One region of the Priestia sp. 10L35 genome, then DNA from elsewhere that is predicted to be linked to it. Evidence: predicted binding sites of a transcription regulator. Region 1 holds the regulator's gene; each other region holds the start of a gene.
What was found. Region 1 encodes Rex, which represses fermentation and respiration genes when NADH is low (regulators of the CRP and FNR family bind a similar motif). Its sites were predicted from a motif close to TTGTGAAATATTTCACAA; they were not measured.
Positions count from the first base shown of each region.

Region 2: a site for Rex is predicted at 3,294-3,311, ahead of AC1DEF_RS06650 (DUF1641 domain-containing protein). Genes of this name have one in related genera too.
Region 3: a site for Rex is predicted at 4,152-4,169, ahead of yeiL (transcriptional regulator YeiL). Genes of this name have one in related genera too.
Region 4: a site for Rex is predicted at 4,299-4,316, ahead of AC1DEF_RS20620 (cytochrome ubiquinol oxidase subunit I). Genes of this name have one in related genera too.

Region 1 covers NZ_JBFTKA010000022.1:4,687-10,516, reverse strand. The annotation lists gene groL (chaperonin GroEL) at 1-1,501, opposite strand, end outside; gene groES (co-chaperone GroES) at 1,569-1,853, opposite strand; gene AC1DEF_RS28140 (CPBP family intramembrane glutamic endopeptidase) at 2,153-2,881, shown strand; gene AC1DEF_RS28135 (YdiK family protein) at 2,878-3,105, shown strand; gene tatC (twin-arginine translocase subunit TatC) at 3,131-3,886, opposite strand; gene tatA (twin-arginine translocase TatA/TatE family subunit) at 3,902-4,087, opposite strand; gene AC1DEF_RS28120 (redox-sensing transcriptional repressor Rex) at 4,141-4,779, opposite strand; gene AC1DEF_RS28115 (ABC-F family ATP-binding cassette domain-containing protein) at 5,238-5,830, shown strand, end outside.
Region 2 covers NZ_JBFTKA010000002.1:142,530-148,359, forward strand. The annotation lists gene AC1DEF_RS06635 (NAD-dependent malic enzyme) at 1-537, shown strand, start outside; gene AC1DEF_RS06640 (AEC family transporter) at 549-1,505, shown strand; gene AC1DEF_RS06645 (NAD(P)/FAD-dependent oxidoreductase) at 1,551-2,729, opposite strand; gene AC1DEF_RS06650 (DUF1641 domain-containing protein) at 2,763-3,215, opposite strand; gene AC1DEF_RS06655 (hypothetical protein) at 3,645-4,061, shown strand; gene AC1DEF_RS06660 (ammonium transporter) at 4,058-5,341, shown strand; gene AC1DEF_RS06665 (IDEAL domain-containing protein) at 5,475-5,672, shown strand.
Region 3 covers NZ_JBFTKA010000002.1:981,976-987,805, forward strand. The annotation lists gene AC1DEF_RS10960 (permease) at 1-24, shown strand, start outside; gene AC1DEF_RS10965 (TIGR03943 family putative permease subunit) at 40-891, shown strand; gene AC1DEF_RS10970 (YcnI family copper-binding membrane protein) at 966-1,571, opposite strand; gene AC1DEF_RS10975 (copper resistance CopC/CopD family protein) at 1,596-3,200, opposite strand; gene yeiL (transcriptional regulator YeiL) at 3,467-4,129, opposite strand; gene AC1DEF_RS10985 (class I SAM-dependent methyltransferase) at 4,238-4,873, shown strand; gene AC1DEF_RS10990 (cupin domain-containing protein) at 4,927-5,256, shown strand; T-box leader at 5,744-5,830, shown strand, end outside.
Region 4 covers NZ_JBFTKA010000006.1:61,155-66,984, reverse strand. The annotation lists gene cydC (thiol reductant ABC exporter subunit CydC) at 1-101, opposite strand, end outside; gene cydD (thiol reductant ABC exporter subunit CydD) at 98-1,810, opposite strand; gene cydB (cytochrome d ubiquinol oxidase subunit II) at 1,810-2,826, opposite strand; gene AC1DEF_RS20620 (cytochrome ubiquinol oxidase subunit I) at 2,813-4,219, opposite strand; gene AC1DEF_RS20615 (threonine/serine exporter family protein) at 4,521-4,976, opposite strand; gene AC1DEF_RS20610 (threonine/serine exporter family protein) at 4,991-5,752, opposite strand.

The sequences.
Region 1 (5,830 bases):
GAGCTGAACGCGTTACTTTTGTTGGGTCAACGATACCAGTGTCTAGCATATTTACCCACTCGCCAGTTGCAGCGTTAAATCCAGTTCCAACAGCTTCGCCTTTTAGACGCTCAACGATTACTGATCCTTCTAAACCAGCGTTGTGAGCAATTTGGCGTACAGGCTCTTCAATCGCACGTAATACGATGTTGATACCTGTAGCAGTGTCACCATCAGCTTCGATGCTTGCTACTTTATTATAGATATTTACTAATGCAGTACCACCACCAGCTACGATACCTTCTTCAACCGCAGCACGCGTAGAGTTTAATGCATCTTCAATACGTAATTTACGTTCTTTTAACTCAGTTTCAGTTGCCGCACCAACTTTAATTACAGCTACGCCACCAGCAAGTTTTGCTAAGCGCTCTTGTAATTTTTCACGGTCAAACTCTGAAGTTGTTTCTTCAAGCTGAGCTTTGATTTGGTTTACGCGTGCTAGGATGTCTTCTGCGTTTCCTGCACCGTTTACAACTGTTGTATTTTCTTTTGTTACAACAATTTTAGAAGCGCGACCTAATTGATCGATGCTTGCTGTTTTTAGGTCAAGACCAAGCTCTTCAGTGATTACTTCTCCGCCTGTTAAGATCGCAACGTCTTGTAGCATTGCTTTACGACGATCACCGAAACCAGGAGCTTTAACAGCTACAGCTGTGAATGTACCACGAAGTTTGTTCACAACTAATGTTGCTAAAGCTTCGCCTTCTACGTCTTCAGCGATGATTAATAGAGGCTTGCCTTGTTGAACAACTTGCTCTAATACCGGTAAGATTTCTTGAATGTTACCGATTTTTTTGTCTGTGATTAAGATGTATGGATCATCTAATACAGCTTCCATTTTATCTGAATCAGTTACCATGTAAGGAGATGCATACCCACGGTCAAACTGCATACCTTCTACCACTTCTAATTCAGTTGTGAAACCTTTTGATTCTTCAAGTGTGATAACGCCGTCGTTACCAACGCGCTCCATTGCTTCAGCAATTAATTGACCTACTTCTTCGTCAGCTGCTGAGATAGCCGCTACTTGAGCAATTGAATCTTTACCTTGAATTGGTTTAGAGATTGCTTTTAGTTCTTCAACCGCTACAGCTACTGCTTTTTCCATACCTTTACGGATACCCATTGGGTTAGCACCAGCCGTTACGTTTTTAAGACCTTCTCTGATCATTGCTTGCGCTAAAACTGTTGCAGTAGTTGTACCGTCACCAGCAACGTCGTTTGTTTTGCTAGCAACTTCGGCTACTAATTTAGCACCCATATTTTCAAATGCGTCTTCTAATTCGATTTCTTTTGCAATTGTTACACCGTCATTTGTAATAAGCGGTGAACCGAATTTCTTTTCTAATACAACGTTACGACCTTTTGGTCCAAGCGTTACTTTTACAGCATTTGCTAATGTATCTACACCACGTAGCATTGCGCGACGTGCTTCTTCGCTAAATTTAATGTCTTTTGCCATGTTCTTTGACCTCCTCAAGATGTTCTTAATAATCTATTTTTTACGTATGATAAGTTTGTGGTTAAAATTAGCCGATTACAGCTAAAATATCGCTTTCGCGTAAAATTAAGTATTCAGTACCTTCGTATTTCACTTCAGTACCCGCATATTTTGAGAAGATGATACGATCGCCCGCAGCTACTTCTAAAGCTACACGCTCACCGCTTTCTAATACTCGGCCTGTACCAACAGCAACAATTTTACCCTCTTGTGGCTTTTCTTTTGCACTGTCCGGTAACACGATACCGCTTGCTGTTTTTTCCTCAGATTTTACAAGTTCAATCACTACGCGATCACCTAATGGCTTTAACAAGTGAAACAACCTCCTCAAATAATATGTTTGCATTTTTATTAGCACTCAACCTCAACGAGTGCTAACACAATTATTATATTAAAACAAAGTGGGTTTTTTTTGCAAGTATTAAACAAAAAAAATTTAAAATTTACGAAAACTACATATAATAGTTTTAGATTTCGACGATTTTGAGAAATAAAGCATTCTTTTCTCTGTTCAATAATATGTATGTTACAATACGAGCAAGAAGAAATTACTAACTTTACAGTACTTCTTCGACATATATACATAAAAACCTTTTAAAGGAGTATAGAAGATTGGAAAAACGTTATTGGTATGTTATCCTCACCTACATCCTTATGCAGTTTTCAGGAGTTGTTGGTATACCGCTGTTAAAATTAACAGGAATGTTTGATCAATATCCAGTTCGAACAGCGAATGTCATGCTTTTGACTTATTGGACCATCATTAGCTTTATCCTTGGTTTACTTATTGTCTTACTGCTGCTGCGCCGTGACATGTCCATGCGTATAGAACATGCGGGAACAACGGTAACTGTGGTCTGGTCAGTCCTTGGGGTGTTCCTGGCTATGGCTGGTCAAGCTGTAGCAGGTATGATTGAGCACGCTCTTGGCATTACCCAAGTATCTGAAAACACACAAAATATTGTTAATCTTGTTAAAGCAACGCCGTTCCTCATTGTCGTTACGTCTGTTATTGGACCAATTCTAGAAGAGATTATTTTTCGAAAGATTATTTTCGGCTCTCTTCACAAACGATATAATTTCTTTGTCTCTGCATTTATTAGTTCCCTTATTTTCGCTGCCGTACACTGGGATTTTAAACATTTGCTCGTGTATACAGCCATGGGATTTGTATTTGCATTCCTTTATGCAAGAACAAAACTAATTATTGTACCCATTATTGCTCACGTGTTGATGAATACAATCGTTATTTTATCTCAAACTATTTTTGCAGATAAAATTATAGAAATGCAAAAGCAAGCAGAACAAATGCAGTTTATTTTTGGAGGCATGTTTTTATGAAGAATATCCCTTTAACACGAGGGTTTATTTATATTATTATGGGGGTTTTATTCACCTACCTGGCTATTCAAAATGCTCAGGAAACCGTGTGGAATTTCCCCACGATCTTATTTGCACTCGTAGCCGCGTTCGATTTCAGATTTGCGGTGCGCATTTTTATCTTGCACTATAAAATTAAAAAGTTGCAGCAGCAATATAAAAATCAAGATGATTCATCTAAATAAAAAAACCACTGTTTCAGTGGTTTTTTTACATACTAACATCTTCTCTTTCTTGCTCTGCCCTTGCCTTTAACACTTTGCGATACGAAATGCGGGAAATAATGATGCTGATTTCATACAAAATTAAGAGCGGCACTGTCACCATCATGTGCGAGAGCAATTCTGGTGGTGTAATAAGTGCGGCAATAACTAGCAGTACGAAATAGGCATACTTTCGAATTTGAGATAAAAACATAGGCGTGATAATACCTAATCGCGTCAAAAACATGACGACAACAGGAAGCTGAAACAACAGGCCAAAAGGCAGTGTGAGCTGCATTAAAAAAGAAAAGTATTCATTAATGCCAATCACTTGGTTTACATTCAGCTCATCAGAAACGCGCGTCATAAAATCGACGACAAATGGAAACAACACAAAATAAGAAAAAGAGACACCGCCGATAAAGAGAAAAATGGAAACAGGAATATATCCAAGCGTTACCTTACGCTCTTTTTCATATAAACCAGGACTAATAAATGCCCAAAGTTGATACAGTGCAACAGGAGCTGCAAGTACACAGCCGATAATAACAGCAAACTGCATATAAATCTTAACTGGATCTGTTAGCCTAAATGCATTCATCGTTAAATTTTTTGCCTCATCAGCATGCTGTAAATAGACAATAACCTTATCCGCTATAAAAAAGCCGCCAATTGTGGCAATGACAAAGAAAAATAAAACAATTAAAATGCGCTTTCGCAGCTCTCCTATATGATCATATATTGACATTTCTTGTTCGGTCATACTATGATCACCCTTTTACTCTTTGTCATCTACTTGACGCTGTTTATCTTTTTCACGATCTTCTGAGGCACCGCTAGCGGCATGCTTAAACTCTCTAAGCGTTTGCCCGACTGATCTTCCTAGCTCCGGTAACCGTTTCGGTCCAAAAATAAGCAGTGCTACAATCGCAATAATAATCCAACTGCCTGCTCCAATCCCCATATTCCCACTCTCCTTATTAATTTAGACTTAAGGAAATCGTAACACAGTCCATCTTATTCAACAGGATAATTTTTCAAAAAGTAGACAAGCGACTGTAATTCTACAGCCAGATCAATATGATGCAGTCGAATCTCATCCGGTACGTTTAAGCGTGCAGGAGTGAAGTTTAGAATCCCTTTAATTCCGCAACTCACTAAACGATCGGTAATTTGCTGAGCCACAGTGGCAGGAACGGTTAAAATCGCCACTGAGATATCATCACTCATATAATCTTCCAATTGGTCAAGGTGATAAACCGGCACGTCGCCTACTTTTGTACCGACTTTATCTTCTATCACATCAAAAGCGCACTCAATTTTGGTGTTATTATTTTTAATAAAATTATAATTTAAAAAGGCCGTTCCCAGATTCCCTACGCCAATCAGTGCTACTTTCGTTACTTCATCTTGGTCTAACGTTTTACGGAAAAATGTAAGTAAATAATTCACATTGTAGCCGTATCCCTTTTTCCCTAATGCTCCAAAGTAAGAAAAATCCCGGCGAATAGTAGCAGAATCAACTTTCACTGCCTCACTTAACTCCGCTGACGAAACACGCTGTTTACCAGAAGCATGCAAGTTTTTTAAAAAACGATAATAAAGCGGCAATCGTTTAGCCGTTGCTTGTGGTATTTTTAATTGTTCAGTGTTCACGTTGTACCCCCTCAGTTCATGTATGTCATTACTAACATTTTCAAGTCATATTGCATTACCTTTCACAAAGCCTCAACCGCCTTGAGGTAGCGCTTCCAATTCTCTCTCTTTTCTCTTGTTTTATATATACTCCGCTTCACACCCCGACGCCTTTTGTCTATCCAGGAATACTTAAAGTCGGTAGCTAGAACGAAGCAATTAGCCCTTCAAAGGATCCGTTTGTTAGTCATGACGGATTTTCTACATCCATCATATATAAGTTCAGAGATGCACTTATCTCTTATTTTAACATAGTATCCTGTATAAAATGTGCAGGTAAAATCATTTTATTTCATGAATCAAAACATTCGCTTCATCATTTGTTCTTGTCCCTCTACAAATTACAAACGCTTGTAGGAAGAACTTGTAGTTGAAAATATGTTAAAATACACTATGGATATACTACTAGAGGTGAAAAAATGATTATTCTACAATTGAACGGTATTACAAAATACTATGGGGCAGAACCCATTTTATCGAATATAAAGTTAGAAGTACAATCAAAAGACCGCATTGCCCTAGTGGGACGAAACGGTGCAGGTAAATCAACTTTATTAAAAATTATTGCTGAGCAGCTTTCTTATGACAGCGGAGAAATTATTAAACCTAAAGGTGTTTCCATTGATTATATGGGACAAGATACAGTTCTTGAGTCAACACTCTCCATATGGGAAGAAATGATGACAGTCTTTGCTCCGTTAAAGAAGATGGAAAAAGAATTACGTACGCTTGAAACGAAGATGGGCGATCCAGACATTTTTAATGATTCAGTTCAATACGAAAAACTAACCAAAGAGTACGATCAGCTTCAAGTAACGTTCAAAGATTTAGGCGGCTATCAATATGAAGCGGATACACGATCTATTCTTCACGGTTTCCGTTTCTCAAACTTTGACTATAGCACCCCTATTTCCTCCTTGAGCGGTGGACAAAAAACGCGCTTGGCTCTTGCAAAACTGCTTTTAACAAAGCCAGACTTGCTTATTCTGGATGAGCCTACCAACCACTTAGA
Region 2 (5,830 bases), on a different contig from region 1:
TTAATTGGAACGTCAGGCGTCACGGATGCTTTTACCGAAGAAATTATTAAAGAAATGGCAAAGCATGTAGAGCGTCCGGTGATTATGCCGCTTTCAAACCCAACTAAACTTGCTGAAGCTGTTCCGGAAAATATTATAAAATGGACGGAAGGAAAAGCCCTTATTGCAACGGGAAGTCCATTTGAACCCGTTGAATATAACGGGCACACTTATGAAATCGGACAGGCTAATAATGCGTTTGTGTTTCCGGGTCTTGGTTTAGGTGCAATTGTGGTTCGCGCTCAAAAGTTTACTGAATCTATGTTTGCAGAAGCAGCCAATGCAGTAGCGCGTATAGCAGAAACAGATACAAAAGGAGATACGCTTCTTCCCAACATTAAAGATCTTCAAAAAGTATCAAAGGCGGTTGCAGTAGCAGTTGCTGATGCTGCTGTAAAAGATAACGTAGCAACTGTTACGGAGCAAAATGTAAATAAACTTGTAGAAGCAGCGGTATGGCAGCCTGCTTATAAACCGGTTAAGGCAAAAAATGAATGAGGTGATGATAAATGAGCATAGGTCAAATTTTTCTCATTCTCGCGCCTATCTTTTTTGTCATTTTGCTTGGTTATTTAGCAGGGCACTTTAAAAAATTTGATAAGCAAACGTCTAAGGGGCTCAACACATTAGTAACGAAGTTTGCGCTTCCTGCACACTTATTTGTAGGTGTAACGACAACCCCAAGAAAAACACTCATAGACGAATGGCCGTTTTTAGTAACGCTGATTTTAGGAATCGTCGGGTTTTACCTCATTATATTGCTCGTCGTGAAGTATGCAGGGAAGCATACGTTAACTTCTTCTTCTATGTTTGCCCTAAACTCAGCTCAGCCAACGTTTGCTTTTATGGGCATTCCAGTACTCGGAGGATTGTTCGGTGCAGGCGCCGTAGCGATTCCAATTGCCATAACAGGCATCGTAGTAAACGCGATTTTAGATCCGCTGGCAACGATTTTAGGAACCGTTGGACAACGGGGGCGAAAAGAAGGGGAAGAGAAAACAAGTTTATTCAAAGTAACGGTTCATTCCATTTTGCATGGTTTATCTGAGCCTTTGGCATGTGTACCGTTAATTGGAGTGATTTTAACGCTTTGCGGCTTTCAGTCACCTAAACTGTTACAGGATATGCTTGATCAAATCGGAAGTATCACATCGGGAGCAGCTTTGTTTGCGGTAGGAGTAACGATTGGAATTGGAAAAATTAACTTCAGTAAAGGTGCGCTTGGGATCGCTGTCTTAAAAGTAGCGGTTCAACCCATCGTTATGCTCGGAATTGCAGTATGGATAGGATTATCTTCAGATGAAGTGACAAAAGCTATTTTGCTGGTAGCTTTTCCTGGGTCTGCTGTAGCTGCGATGATTGCTTTGCGGTTTGAAAGCTTAGAAAATGAAACGGCGTCTGCTTTTGTCATTAGTGCTATTTTATCGTTGATTACGCTGCCGCTTCTTATTTCTTGGCTTATGTAAATAAAAAAACGAAAGAGGAGAATTCCTCTTTCGTTTTAAGACGGATTAATAAGCTAATGCAAATAATCCTTTGATATGAGATAAGTAACGAACGTTACTTGCTTCTTTCATAAGTGATGCTGGTAAACCTTTTAATTGCGTTTTGTTTCCGCCGATTGTACCAATTGCATCTTTGCGTCCAAGACTTCCTAGTGTACCAGAGAAGACAGGAACGAATGATTCCATTGCTCCGCCGCGAATAGCTACTGCTAAGTTCACGCCTACAACTTCACCCATTTGCCAAGCTAATTGAGCAGTAGGTGGGTAAGGGCGACCTTCTGGACCCATTACAACCGCGGAGTCACCAGCAAGGAATACATCTTTATGAGATGTAGATTGTAAGAATTCATTTACAAGTGCACGACCGCGGTTTACTTCGATACCTGAGTTAGCAACTACAGAGTTACCTTGAACTCCGCCAGTCCATACCATTGTTTTTGTTTCAATTTTGCTGCCGTCTTTAAGTTCAACAGTTGTAGCATCCATTTTTGTTACAGGTGTACCAGTAACAAATGTAACGCCACGTTTTGTTAAGCTTGATTGAGCGCGCTCTACTAATTCAGCAGGGAAGCCTGGAAGAACTGTAGGAGCTGCTTCTACACAGTATAGAGAAATTTCTTTCGGATCAACACCGTGTTTTAGACATAGGCTTGGCATTAAGTCAGCGTATTCACCAACAAGTTCGATACCTGTTAATCCGCCACCGCCAACTACGATTGTACCGTCAGCTTTATTTTTTGTTTTGCTGTATTCAGCGATACAAGCTTCTACGTGTGCACGTAAACGGTTTGCATCATTTACTGATTTAAGAACGAAGCTGTGCTCTTCTAAACCAGGGATACCGAAGTAAGCAGTTTCACTACCTAAAGCTGTAACAAGGTAGTCGTAGCTTAATTTTGTACCATCTTCAAGAGATACTTCACGTTGATCTGGTGAGATTTCTTTTACCGTTGCAATTTTTAAATCAACGTTGTAGTTTTTAAGTAATTTATCAAGTGGTAAAGCTACCGCTTGTTCAGAAACGCCGCCTACAGCTAGACGGTGTAATTCTGTAATGATTTGGTGAGTAGCAAAACGGTTCACTACTGTAATTTTTGCTTCATCCGCACTTAGGTGTTGGCGAGCTGTCATTGCAGTTAATAAACCACCGTAACCGCCGCCTAAAATTAAAATATGTTTTGACATAGTCGATCCTCCGTCCACACTTTTTAATGAAAATTATTTTTGTTTTTCGTTTGTAATGTCTAAATACGCTTGTGCAAAGCGGAATAGTTTTTGAGCTTGTGGATCTTTAAGCATGCGTAATAAACCGAATAAACCGATTGAATTAGAAGCATTTGCTTCTGCACGATCGTTTGCTTCGATTGCAGTAGCTGCAAGACCTTTTACTGTTCCTTCTACCGGCTCGATAAATTCTTTTACTCCACCAAGTAGATCTTCTTTTAATACGTCGTCAGTTAATAATGATTGCGCAACGTCGTAAGTTTTTGTAAGCACCGTTACCATTTCAGATAATTTTGGTAAATTATCTACAAGAACAGTAAGAGCTTCTTGTACTTCAGGCTTTAACAATTGATCTAACACATCCGCTTGACCTTTGTTAACTGCCGCTTCTGTTTGTACAGCAGCATTTTCCTCTGCAGCTGATTTTTGAATAGTTGATTGAGACATGAAAAGTCCTCCTTTGCTGGATACTGTTGCATATGTAGTTCCTAGTTATCTGCTAGACTTTCAAACTACATTGTGAAGTTGTGAAATCTTGCACATAATTCTATTTTAATTTTAATACGAGATAAAATCAACTCATTTCGTTGAAAAAATAAGTGAAGAACCTCGTAACCCTTTGTTTAATAAAAGTTTATAAGAAATAAAGCGAATAATTGCCTAGGTAAATAAAATTAAAATAGGGAACTAACATGATTCCTCTTCCTACGATAAAACAAATAACGTCATATTTCAACACATACGAGCTTAATATTCTATAAGTAGTAAAAAGATAGGGCGCATTTACTATTTAAAGAGTTTTCAAAAAATTACATTGACTTACTATAGTGTTCTACATATAATCAGAATATAACATCTTATGTAAGGAGATATAACATGGTTATAGTGGATGAACTTTATCATAATGTGGTCATTACATTGCCTCAATTAAAATTAATTGAATTTATAATGAAGTTAAAAGAAGCTAAAGCACAAGAAATAGAAGATATAAAAACGAAAATTAGTAAATACGAAGAGAAGAAACGTGCTGAAGAAGCTTGGTATCAATCACTATCACCGTTTCGTAAATTTTTTACCGGGCGTCCTTTAAGTCAGCATCAAGCGGTCGAGTATATGGTATACGTAAAGGAACGCTTTAAAAAAATTGATCAACTTAAAGCACAAATGCGAGAACTTCATGAAGTTCTTGAATTAATAAAAGCGGAAAATGAAGAAACAAGTGAAATTACGCTTTCGCCTGCTATTGTACAAGAAATAAAACGATTAAAAAGCAGTGGAGGCGTTGGGATATGAGTGTTAATGAACTAAGTTTAGGGATAAATACAACGTGGGTCGTGTTAACAGCGGCGATGATTTTGTTAATGGAAGGCGGCTTCGCCTTGTTAGAGGCAGGTTTTGTCCGCTATAAAAATAGCGTAAATATTATTATGAAAGTATTCGCTGATATTACAATAGGAACGCTTTGTTTCTATTTAATTGGTTTTGGATTAATGTACGGTGATGATTTAGGTGGAGTTGTCGGTAAAAGCGGTTTTGCGCTCTCAGGTAATTTATCGCACCTTGACATTCCAATTGGGCTTGAAACGTTTTGGCTGTTTCAATGTGCGTTTGTTATTGCGGTCATTTCTATCGTTTCTGGAGCGGTGGCAGAACGAATTAATTTCCGGGCATATCTTTTATATGCGATTTTGATGACTACATTTATTTATCCTATAGCCGGCCACTGGATTTGGGGAGGCGGATGGATTAGTAAGTTAGGGATGCTTGATTTTGCCGGTTCGGCAGTTATCCATGCTCTTGGCGGTTTTTCAGCTTTAGCAGCTGCAATAATGATTGGACCGAGAAAAGGGAAGTTCACGAAAAATGGAATTAGTTCTGTTTCTCTTCCAAGCAATTTGCCGCTTGCATCAGTGGGTGCTTTTTTATTATGGTTTGGATGGTTCGGGTTTAATGCAGGAAGTACGCTAAGTGCCACTGACGTTAGAATTGGTCACATTGCTGTTGTCACAATGTTATCAGCAGCAGCAGGCGGAGCAGCTACTTTATTTTATACTTTATTTCGCTACAACCGTTCAGATGCACCTTCTGTAATAAATGGATCGCTTGCCGGACTGGTTGGCATTACGGCCGGGTGCGCTTTTGTTAACACACCATCTGCTATTTTTATTGGAGCTGTATCTGGCTTATTAATGATGGCAGCTACAAACTGGCTCGAAGCACGTCAAATCGACGATCCTGTAGGAGCTTTTCCTGTACACGCAGCTTCGGGAATATGGGGCACGTTGGCTGTGGGCTTGTTTTCTACAGACGGCGGTGTGTTTACCGGAGGAGGCTGGACGTTACTTGGCGTTCAACTTCTTGGGTTAATCGCTCTATGCGCTTGGGGATTTGTTACGACGTGGATAGGGTTAAAGGTTATTTCCTTGGTGGTTCCGCTTCGATCTACGGAAGAAGAAGAAGAAGTGGGCTTAGATATCAGCTACCACGGTATCATGGCAGCTCATCAAGCTCCTGAATTTATTGAATATGAAAACTACTATGCGGAAGTAAAAGAAAAAGCCGCAGATTCGTAATAAAAGGCCGCTCTTTATAACAAAAGGGCGGCCTTTTTATGTGAAAAAAATAGATGTAAAATACTTGGTTTAAATGATTGAAAAGTCAGAATATTTGTGTTATATTATAAAAAAGCCAAGGAGTTGATTTCTTATGAAAAAGAATTTACTTAATTCACCGCAAAAATCCAACGGAAAGGTGCTTGATGCATTATTCGCTGAGATGATTTTAGACAAGGCGATTGCAGAATTTCGTAAAGCACAGCTAAAAGAAGAAATCGACCGCACGCTATTGATGAAAAATAAAGAAGAGTTTTTAAAACTCTCATCAGAACTTAAACAAATTTCTTAATTGCTTACTATACTTCACACACCATCTATTTTTAGGTGGTGTGTTTTATTTTTGAGACCTACTAAAAGGGATTAATTAGTAATAATTATGAATATATTCCTATTTAAAACTTTATTTACATTAATTGTATTGACTTCTTTTATGGATTTTTTTAACAT
Region 3 (5,830 bases), on a different contig from region 1:
CTATCTCTATTAATCGTTCATTAAAAAGGAGGGACATTTATGTTTAGAGTTTTAATTTTATTAGGCTTTACTATGATATTTATGCATCTTCATGCAACTGGAGATATTTCAAAATACATTAACATGAAATATTCATGGATTTCATTCGGCACCATTTTCTTACTATGGTTCCTAACCATTGCAGAGTTAGTGTTTTATATGACAGGAACGGATGAAAAGGATCATCACCATAATCATGATGATGACTGTAGCTGTGGCCATAGTCACGAATCATCAAACAAGTGGAAAAGATGGGCTTGGTACCCTCTTTATTTCTTACCTGTATTAACTGTCTTCTTTTTGCCTGTAGCTACACTTGATTCAAATATTGTTGAAGCGAAAGGATTTCATTTTCCTATTTATGATAAAAAAGATCCTTACTCCTCACATCAGTTTCTACAACCAGATACGAGTTCTTTTTATGGAGAAGATGCATACGATAAAATGATTCATAAAGATTTAAAAAAGTTTTCAAAAGGAAAAACCATTAATTTAGAAGATGAAGAGTTTTTAAATGCGATGGAAACCATTTATCGATATCCTGGTGAGTTTACTGGAAAACAAATTAAGTTTAAGGGATTTATGTACCACACCAAAGAATTAAAAGACAATCAGTACTTTTTATTTCGTTTTGGGATTATTCATTGTATAGCTGATTCAGGCGTGTTTGGGATGTTAGTTCAATTTCCGGATGATGTATCATTTAAAAATGATGATTGGGTAACGGTAACTGGTGAAGTAAGTACGATGTATTATCAACCATTTAAAAAGACAATTCCCATTGTAAAAATAACAAAAGTAAAACGTGAAGAAAAACCAGATGACCCTTATGTATATCGTAATAATCAATAAATAAGAATAGAAAACGCAGATTAACAAACGTTAACCTGCGTTTTTAGATTGTTGTTTAGTCAAACCTTTAATAACTAGCTCTGCTTCTTTCTTCTTAAACTTAAAATTAATGAAACAATGCCTAATACTAAGGCAACAATGGAAAGAGTAGTAGGAAGTGCAGAATTTGAGTCATCGTTAGTAGCTGATATATGAGAATCTCCCTCTGCTCCGTTTCCTTTTACTACCGTTGTAATAGATGCAGGTGTATCTGCATCAGCTGGCCCTTCCCATGCTACTGTTGATCCATCTTTATATGTTTGATAGGCCTTCCAAACAATCTTCTTAGCATTATCGCCTACTTTTCCTTGCATACTGAATTCCCCAAACTCTGTAGGCGACAAGCCTGCATCGGTAGCTGTCCATGTCACACTTGTAATCAAACCTGAAGAGTCTTCTTGAAGTTCATATTTCCATCCTTCTTTAGGCTCGAATCGAGATATTTCTACGTCTTTTGGAATCTCGACTTTTACTTTTGTAGTTGCAATATCTTTTTCAGTTGGAACACGTACAGTAAATTTTTCATAAGAGCCTTGTGTTGCTTCTTGAGGATATACGACAACATGAGCACTCGCCGTTCCTGCAAATGCAATGGTTGAAAGAATGAATGTAGATAAAAGAGCTGCTACTTGTTTTTTCATTTCGTTTCCTTCTTTCTAAAATCATTATTTAACATCGTAAACAACGATGTCTTTATAAATCACAACCTCATCTAGGTTTGATGTAACAAGCCGTACGGCAATTTGCCATCTTCCCGCATAAGGAATGACAAGGTTGTTTGTTTCATACATCTTATACTGTAATTGTTGTTTCTTCCGATTTTCTCCTTTACTTTCCTTTAAGGGCACATCTATGGGTGCAAGCTCTCCTGTATTTTTAGGAGAAAGTGCGATGTCTATCGATTGAATAGAAGATCCATCCTGTGGTAAAGATGCTGTTACCCAGAGAAAATCCTTGCCAGGAGATAAGGTTGACGTTTTCACGAGAAACTCTATGTCTTGCTTATTTTCTTTCCATACCAAAGGGTCATTATGTGGAACAGGGTTTAAGTGTGTAATCGTTCCTACAATTAATACAATAATCAGCATAAAATTTATGTCGGAAATTAAAAACTTTGCAAAGCTTGGTGAATCATTCTTTCGGAGATGTTCTCTAATGAGTATTCCTATACCAGCTACTAACATGACCATAAATATTTTAGCTAACAATAACAGTCCCCAGGTGGTTTTAAAGAGTGCTGTTATGTCTGGAAGAAGCTTTAATGTGTAAAGAACACCCGAAAGGATTAATAACATAAGACTCACAAAAGCTATACGCGAAAAAATAGGAAGAAAAGCTAGAGCTTGTTCTCTCTCCTTACGCCATATCATGAAAAGATAAACTAACCCAGCTGCCCATAAAGAGGCTGTAACTAAATGGATAAAGTCTAAAATCATTGTATAGATTGGTACGTCTGATGCTATAGCATGACCATTTAACGTAGTAGCTACTAACAGCAAACCTGCCCACATAAAATCAAACCATTTATTCTTTAGTAGGAAGAGAAAACCTACACATACAAGAAGAATACAAGTCATCCACGACCAACCAGTAGGAGAATGCACAACAAATGTTTGTATTTGGGAAAGGCTAGAATCTTTTAATAGCCCAGTACCTTGGACTCCTATACTAATCAGTAGAAAAATCATATAACCAATCTGGAGGTACTTTACATTGGTATTATACTTTTGTTTCTGATGACCTGTTTGATAAGGAACATACCATTTCCATAGTACAAAGCCAACTAACCATAATAAGGACAGATAATAGAATGTTTGTCCTAAAGAAAAACCTATATTATACAAAGAACTGTGCTTACCGTTTTCGCCTTGATTACTAGTGTCATTCGTAATAGCTTGATCTATTTTTTCTCCTATAGAAAAGACGTACGTTCCTTGTAAAGGATGGCTATCCGCAGAAATGACTGAATAGCTAACGGTATAAATCCCTTTTTTAGAAGGTGGCACATCCAAAGAAATCGTTTTATGAGATCGATTCATTGTTGCTTTCTTAGTGGTAATAAGCTTTCCTTTGTCATTACGTACTTGAAGATTAAAAACACCTTCTCCTAGTCGTTCATTAAACGTCAATGATACCTTGTCAGGCATTTTCTTTAGTTGACTTCCTTCTTTCGGTGATGCATCCAAAAGGACTGCGTGTGCTGATACAGTAAGAGGAGCACCTAAAGCAAAAAAAGATATGGATAGGAGTAGAACAATCTTTTTTAACATACATTTTTCACCCATAGATTCTTATTTTATACTATTCATTCTTAGTATAAGTTTAGCCTTAAACAAAGAAAATCACTCAGTAGAGTGATTTTCTTTAAATAGTAGACAAAAATATTGAACATTTTAGAACAAATGAGAAGCACCACAATGAAATAGAAAATCTTTTTTAGGTGTTAGGTTCCTAGAAAGTTCATTATGTTAATTAAAAATGTATGGATTATACATATAGTTATCTTTATTTTGAAGCAAAATTATTATAAGTATTTTCAATTTAATTTAGCTAGTTTTTCAAGATATTCTCTTTCTTTAATGATGTAGCCTTGCGACTGCTTTTCAATAATATTTTTTTTACATAGTTGAGCTAGTACATGGAGCAGATGGCGATATGATACACCTAAATACTCACATACTTCAGTATGTTTTTCTTTATAAAAGTTATCATCAGCCGACAATATTAGAAAGGCAGCAAGGCGATTCTCAAGTGGATAGGCCTGATTTTGTGTATACTTTGCTGAAATTTTAGTTGCTTTCTCACTTAAAAAACTACATAAATATCTGAGAAATGTTACATCTGTTAAGAGCTTATTTTTACAGGTGTTAATATGAATAGCCAAACAAATGGTTTTAGTGACAGTTTGTATAGCTTTAGAATATCTTTGTGAATTTAATAGTTCCACTTCCCCCATAAATGTTGGAGCTTGTAAAAAATTAATCAAGGACACTTTCCCATTTTCGTGTGTAACATAGAGTTTTGCCTTACCTTCAACAAGATAATAAATATATTGAGGATAGGAGCCTTCCTTATAGATAAATTCACCACGTTCAAATTCGCAGACCTGAATAAACGGAGTAATTGGAAAGGAAAAAAGTGATTGAATAGAGTATTTCTCGATATAGTAACTTCGCATAGGGTCGTTTAAAAATTTCATTTTTTCTCCTACTATTATAAAAATATGAGATATCTCACATTATTTTATGTTTTTACATGCTATGATGCAATAAAAGTTGATAGATCAATAGGGAGATGTTTCATAAAGATGATCAAACAAGATGAATATTGGAATGAAGTAGCTAATAAAAAAGAATTTACTACGCCTTTTCAACCTGAATTATTCCTAACACATGTTAATCACAATGCTGCCATATTAGATTATGGTTGTGGGTATGGACGGACTTTATTGGAATTAAGAAGTTACGATTATAACAATTTACATGGTGTAGACTTTTCAGAAGAAATGATTAAAAGAGCTAAGTCTCATAACTCAGAAATCGATTTTCAAGTTATTCAAAGTGGGAAGCTTCCTTTTCCTAATGCTTCTTTGGATGCTGTCTTACTTTTTGCAGTTTTAACATGTGTTCATAAAAGTGATGAACAAAATGCTATTTTAAATGAGATTAAACGGGTACTAAAGCCAGGAGGTATTATTTACATCAACGACTTTCTACTAAATAGTGATGAAAGAAATAAATTACGTTATGAAAAGGGACTCACTAAGTATCATAAATATGGGGTTTTTGAATTACCAGATGGAGCCATTTTACGTCATCATAGCGAAGAACGCGTGAAAGAATGGATAGATCAATTTGAAACCTTAGAATACAAGAAATTAGAATATACAACTATGAATGGAAATCGTTCAAATGGTTTAGTGTATATGGGGAAATTACATTGAATTTATTATAGAAAAAATATAAAGGGAGAATTGTAATGGTAGAGAAATTAGAGCTGGAAAAGATTAATCTTCAAGAAATTACAAAAGATATTAAAGATCAACACGTGAATTTTCCTGTATCAAACATTAATAATCACTGCCTTCGTATAGCTGTATTTTCAGGCGAATACAAATGGCACTATCATTCTAATTCAGATGAACTTTTTATGATTATGGAGGGAGAACTTTTAATTGATTTTAAAGATAAGGATACAGCCGTGTTAAAACCGAATGATATGTTACTTATACCAGCTGGAACAATACATAGAACCAGAGCGAAACAAAGAACAGTAAACCTCTGTTTCGAGGATATAAACGCTGATACGATAATTGTTGATGAGTAAATGAAATAATATAAACACTGTAAAAGCCATTTAAGATAATTCTTAAATGGCTTTTACGTATGTACAGATAAATTCCTATAATCAAAATTATAAGAAGTAACAAACCTTTAAAATTCCTATTATTAAAGGTTTTTATATATTTATAATTCAAATTTTGTAAAAGAAAAGTTCCAAAAAGGATAATAACTCTTGTCTTGTTATATTCTTTAGGATACAATACTGAGATATTTCCTCACCATTTTTATTCTGATTTGAAAACCTACTGTACTCTTGTTTGCACAGTAGGTTTTCTATTATAGAAAAGCGTACAATTCAATCACAGTGCAAATGATTGGAAAAGGAATGATTAAATACCGAATAGTGGTAATGATTATCTTTATGTAAAATCTAATAACTCTTCTTATAGCTGTAAATAGATAAAAACATATTGACATTTAATTTCAAACTAACTATGATGATATACATTACATACACTTTAATTTAATAAATAAAAGCTAAGATAGGATCTTAAGTAATCCTAATCTCCCTGTTATAGAGAGCTGATAATTGGTGGAAGTCAGTACAAAGATTAGAG
Region 4 (5,830 bases), on a different contig from region 1:
CAAGCAGAACCAATCGTTAACAAGCTTAGTAATAAGATAGAAAAGATACGATATTTATATGTTTTAAAGTAGGGCCATATCCAACTTTTATATTTCATCATATCTCCTCCTCTTCATGTAAAAATTGATAGTAAGCTCCTTTTTTTTGAATCAGTTCTTGATGATTACCGATTTCTGCAACCTTTCCGTCCTCTATTACAACAATGAGATCCATGTCTTTCATCCAATGCAGACGGTGCGTAGCTAAAATAAATAACTTGTCTTGGAACATCGTTAAAATATCTTGCTTTATTTCATATTCCGTTTCAATATCGACTTGTGCCGTTGGTTCATCAAGCATAATAATAGGACGGTCGCTTAGAAACGCCCTTGCTAGAGCAATCCTTTGAGCTTGGCCGCCGCTAAGCTGTCGCCCCCCATCCCCTATCATTTCATTTTCCTTCTTAGGCATCTGTTGAACCGTTGATAAAAGTCCTGCTTTCGTTAAAGCATCTTCATAATCATATGAGCCGCCTCTGTCTTGATAAAATTCAATATTTTCTTTTACTGTTCCATTAAAAATAAATGGGTGCTGAGGGATATACGTAATCTGCTTTTGCCAAGCATCTGAGCGTAAATCAATTGGCACGCCGTTTACTTCAGCAGAGCCTTCTGTAGATTGTACAAAGCCGCTTAGTATATCAATAAGCGTCGATTTTCCAGCTCCGCTTTTTCCGATGATTCCAATTTTCTGCATTCCTTTAACATGCAGTGACACATCTTCAAGAGAAGGTGGATGCTCTTCGTCATATTTTACAGTGATATGCCTTAATTGAAGTTCACTATTTTCAGTCCAACTAGGAACATCTTCTTTTTTAGCCGGCGATTTTTCAGCCTGCTTCACAATCTTAAGTAATGCATCTCCGGATTCTTTTCCGTCTAATGTTGCATGGTAATCATTTCCGACTTCTCGTATCGGCAGGAAATATTCAGGCGCCAGCAATAAAATCATAAGTGCAGGCTCTAATGTCATAGACCCGTTTACGAGCCGCAAACCAAGCATAACAGCCACGATGGCTACAGATAACATCGTAAAGAAATCTAAAGCAAACGTAGATAAAAAAGCAATTCGGAGCGTTCCCATTGTCGCTTTTCGATAACGGTCACTGACTCTTTCAATCGTTTCAACATGCTCCTTACTTTTCCCGAGAAATGTTAAAGTTTCTAACCCTCGAAGCGAATCTACAAAGTGGTTGGACAACACGTGATATGTCTCCCATTGGCTGTCTATTTTTTTTTGTGCAGCCAATCCAAGCAAAATCATAAATAAAATTAAAATTGGCATGGTCACAAGTAAAATAATGCCTGAAAGCCGATCATGGTACCAAACGAAAGCAAGCACCAGCCAAGGTGTTACGCTAATGGCAGCCAGTTTAGGCAAAAACAGCTCGAGATAAGCACGAAGCTTCTGTACGCCTGTGGTGATGAGCGTCACCAAGTTTCCTGTTCCTTCATCTTTGGTAAAACGCGGTCCTAATGAAAAAATGCTTTGCATGACTATCAAACGAAGTTCCTGAGTCGTTTTGACTCCAAATTGATATGCTGTTTTTTTTACTATAAAACCTACGATCTGACGAATCATAAAGGCAGACAAAAACAATCCGATTGCTTTTGTCTGCGAGGTTAAACTTTCACCATGAAAAAGAGCGGTAATTACTTCGGCGAGCCACTTAGCTTGAAAAATAATAGCTACACTTTGAATAGTAATAAGCCCTATTAACATGGCAAGAACCATTTTTATTCCGTTGTAAACCATTAAATTTCTACCCATTAATACTCCATATGCTCCTTATGATCTACACGTTTTCTGAAAACGTAGTAGCTCCAAATTTGATAACCTAACACAAAAGGCAGTAATGCAATAGCAGCGTAAGACATAATTTTTAAGGAATAATTCCCTGATGCTGCATTATGAATCGTTAAACTATAGCTTTCATTGATTGAACTAACCAAAACGGTTGGAAACAATCCTGCAAATATAGAGGAAATTGATAAAATTAAAATTAAGCCAGACATAGCAAATGCCCATCCGTCTTTTTTACGTGTAAGGAAAAATCCTGCTAGTAAATACACGAAAATACCGATGAAAAATGTATATAGCATCAAGCGGCTATGATTACTGAATAAATCTGTTTCAAAAAACGTCATGCCTGAAAAGATAAGAAGTAATAAAGCATTTATAGGCAAAAGCTTCATAGCGACCTTCCGTGAACGATCTCTAATATCGTCCATCGTACGGATCGTGGCAAAAATAAGTCCGTGCCATAAGCAAAGCATTGTTAACGTAACGCCGCCTGTGATGGTATATAGATTAACAATATCCGAAAAGCCGGCATTCATTTGCATATTGCGCTCAACAGGCAGTCCTTTCATTAGCGCTGAAAATAAGATACCAAAAATGAGCGGTGGAAAAAGACTTCCAAAGAAGATAACCCAATCCCATGCATTTTTCCACGCTTGTTTTTCAACTTTCCCTCGAAATTCAAATGCTACACCGCGGCCAATAAGCGAAAGCAAAAGAAGAACAAAAAGAACATATGACCCGCTTAATAGCGTTGCATACCAGTTTGGAAAAGCGGCAAACATAGCACCGATTGCTGAAATTAGCCAAACTTCATTTGCATCCCAAAAAGGACCGATTGTATTAATAAAAGCTCGTCGCTCTAAGTCGTTTCTTCCTAAAAAACGAGACACCATTCCAATCCCAAAATCAAAGCCTTCTAAAAAGATAAAACCAACAAACAGAATGGATACTAGTAAATACCAGAATTCATTAAGAGAAAACATTGTATCCCTCCTTGGTAAACGGATCAGTTGATACTACTTTTGTATGTGCTTCGTGATCGTGATCTGGACCTTTTTTAATTTCTTTAACGAACAAGAACACCATAATCACAGCTAAAATTAAATAAAAGAATGAAAACGAGATAATAGAAAACAGCAATTCACCTGCTGTTACACCAGGAGACACGGCATCTTCCGTTTTCATATAGCCAAATACAACCCAAGGCTGACGGCCAATCTCTGTCATAATCCAACCTGCTGAGCTTCCAAGGAACGGAAAGGCAATGGCAATCGTCATAATACGTAAAAATAGTTTGCTTTCTTGAAGTTTTTTACGAGAAAGCAAGTACGTGCCCCAAATGCCTAATGCACATAATACGCCACCTAGACCAGCCATAATGCGGAAACTCCAAAATGTTGTCCGAACGGGTGGAATATAATTTCCTGCTCCATATTTCGCCGTATACTGCTCCTGTAGCTCGTTCATCCCAGGAACGGAACCTGAAAATTTCCCGTATGATAAGAAACTTAATAAATAAGGTATTTTGATTTCCCCCGTATTTTTCTTTTCATCTGGGTGAATATTTGCTGTCACCGTCCAAGCGCCTGGACTTCCGCTGTTTTCCCATAATCCTTCACTTGCGGCCATTTTCATCGGCTGTGTCTTAACTAAGTATCCAGCCTGTTCATGACCAGATAACGCAATTCCCACACCTGAAACTAACTCTACAATAATGGCAACTTGAAATGATTTTTTGGCAAAAGCCAAATGTTTTTTCTTCAAGAGCATAATGGCACTGACACCCGTGATAAAAAAGGCGCCTGTTGCAAACGAACCTAAAATGGTATGAGGGAATTCAACCCACAGCTGACCGTTTGTTAACAATTTAAAGAAGTCATTCATTTCTAAACGGCCATTATTCAGCTCCATTCCAACCGGATGCTGCATAAAAGAATTAGCCGTTAAAATGAAGAACGCCGAAAAAATAGTACCTAGACTAACAAGCCAAATACATAGACAGTGCAGCCATTTAGGCAAACGATCCCACCCGAAAATCCACAGTCCAAGGAAAGTGGACTCCATAAAAAACGCGAGCAGTGCTTCAATAGCAAGCGGCGCACCGAATACATCTCCTACAAACCTTGAGTACTCTGACCAGTTCATGCCAAACTGAAATTCTTGTAAAATACCTGTTACGACTCCGACAGCAAAGTTAATCAGGAATAAGTGCCCCCAAAACTTTGCCATCTTTTTATACTGTTCATCTTTTTTTACTACGTACATCGTTTCCATGATCGCTACTAAAAAGACAAGACCGATAGATAGCGGTACAAAGATAAAATGAAACAGCGTCGTTGATGCAAATTGAATACGTGATAGTATAACTGTATCCATCTTCTTTCTCCTTTCATATATAAGAACATTCATCATTTCCATAGATACTTTGCTCATTTCTGAGCATCTTTTACTTACATTGTGAAACATTGAGCATAATAATCCGAGAGATATGCTCAATGTTTCACATATATATGTAATATCTCTCTTTCTATTTACATAGTATAGTCTATTTTTTTAGCTGTGCACGGACTTTTTTTGAACGTTTTTAGACTAAAACGTGACTTTCTTGTGACAAAAAAGTGAAGGATCTCTTTATTTTTTTCATAAAAAAAGCACGCTCTGATTTGAGCTTGCTTCTCTATGGTCGATATTTTGCTTTGGCATTTAATTTAGACTGACGAATGATTTGGTTGATGACTTCAGAAAACACAATACCAATGGCAATTGAACCTGAAATCATAAAGGCTTTTGCTGCAAGACTAATCGCTTCATTATAGTTATTTTCTACAAAATTACGCATGGCATCGTATGCTGTTCCTCCCGGAACTAGCGGAATAATACCTGCTACGGTGAAAATAATGATCGGCGTTCGATAAATTTTTGCGTAAATTTGACTAATAATAGCAATAAAGAAGGCCGATGCAACTGTGCTTGGAATTTCATCTACGCCATAGAACGTTAGCAAATAGTAAATGAGCCAGCCAATCATTCCGACAAAGCCACTTTTTAATAATGATTCACGTGGAACATTAAAGATGATCCCAAATGCTGCTGAAGCAATAAAACTTGTAATTATCTGCTCTACGATATGCATATGATGCCTCCCTTCTATAGAAGTGTAAATACAATGGCAATACCTGCACCGATAGCGAATGCCGTCAGAAACGCTTCTGCTCCTTTTGATAATCCAGACAGTAAATGTCCCGCCATTAAATCTCGCACTGCATTGGTAATGGATAAGCCAGGAACGAGTGGCATAACGGATCCAATAATAATTTTATCGATTTGCGTGCCTAGTCCTGAAGCGACTAAAAGAGCTGATAAAAGTCCAATAACTAACGAAGCGGTAAACTCAGCAAAAAAGCGAATCGGAATAAGACGGTGGAAATACACCACGGTTAAAAATCCGAGACCTCCTGAAAACATAGCTGGAATAAAGTCCGTCCATAAACCTTGAAACATGATTAAAAAGCATCCGCTAGAAATGGATGCAGCTGCAAGTTGAACCCATAGTGGAAAAGCTACGTTTGTTGCTTCAATTTCTTGTAGCATTTCATACGCTTCCTCCAAGGAGATGTTTCCTTGACTGATTGTTCTTGAGACGCTATTTACCATGGTTACTTTTTTTAAATCTGTCGTTCGTTCGGAAATACGAATTAACTTCGTTTTCGTCGGTTCTTTCGTTTCAAGTGAAAACATAATCCCTGTTGGCGTCACATAGCTGTGGGATTTTTTTATACCGTAAGACGCTGCAATCCGCATCATTGTGTCTTCTACTCGATACGTTTCTGCTCCGCTTTCTAACATAATTTTACCTGCTAGTAAGCTAACGTCCATAATTTCATATTTATCTAATTTTTGTTGTGTCATCAAATCGCTCCAAACATATTAAAGCTTGGTTTTTTCCCCCTACAGCATACAGTGTATAAGAAAGAGGGAAGTGGACGC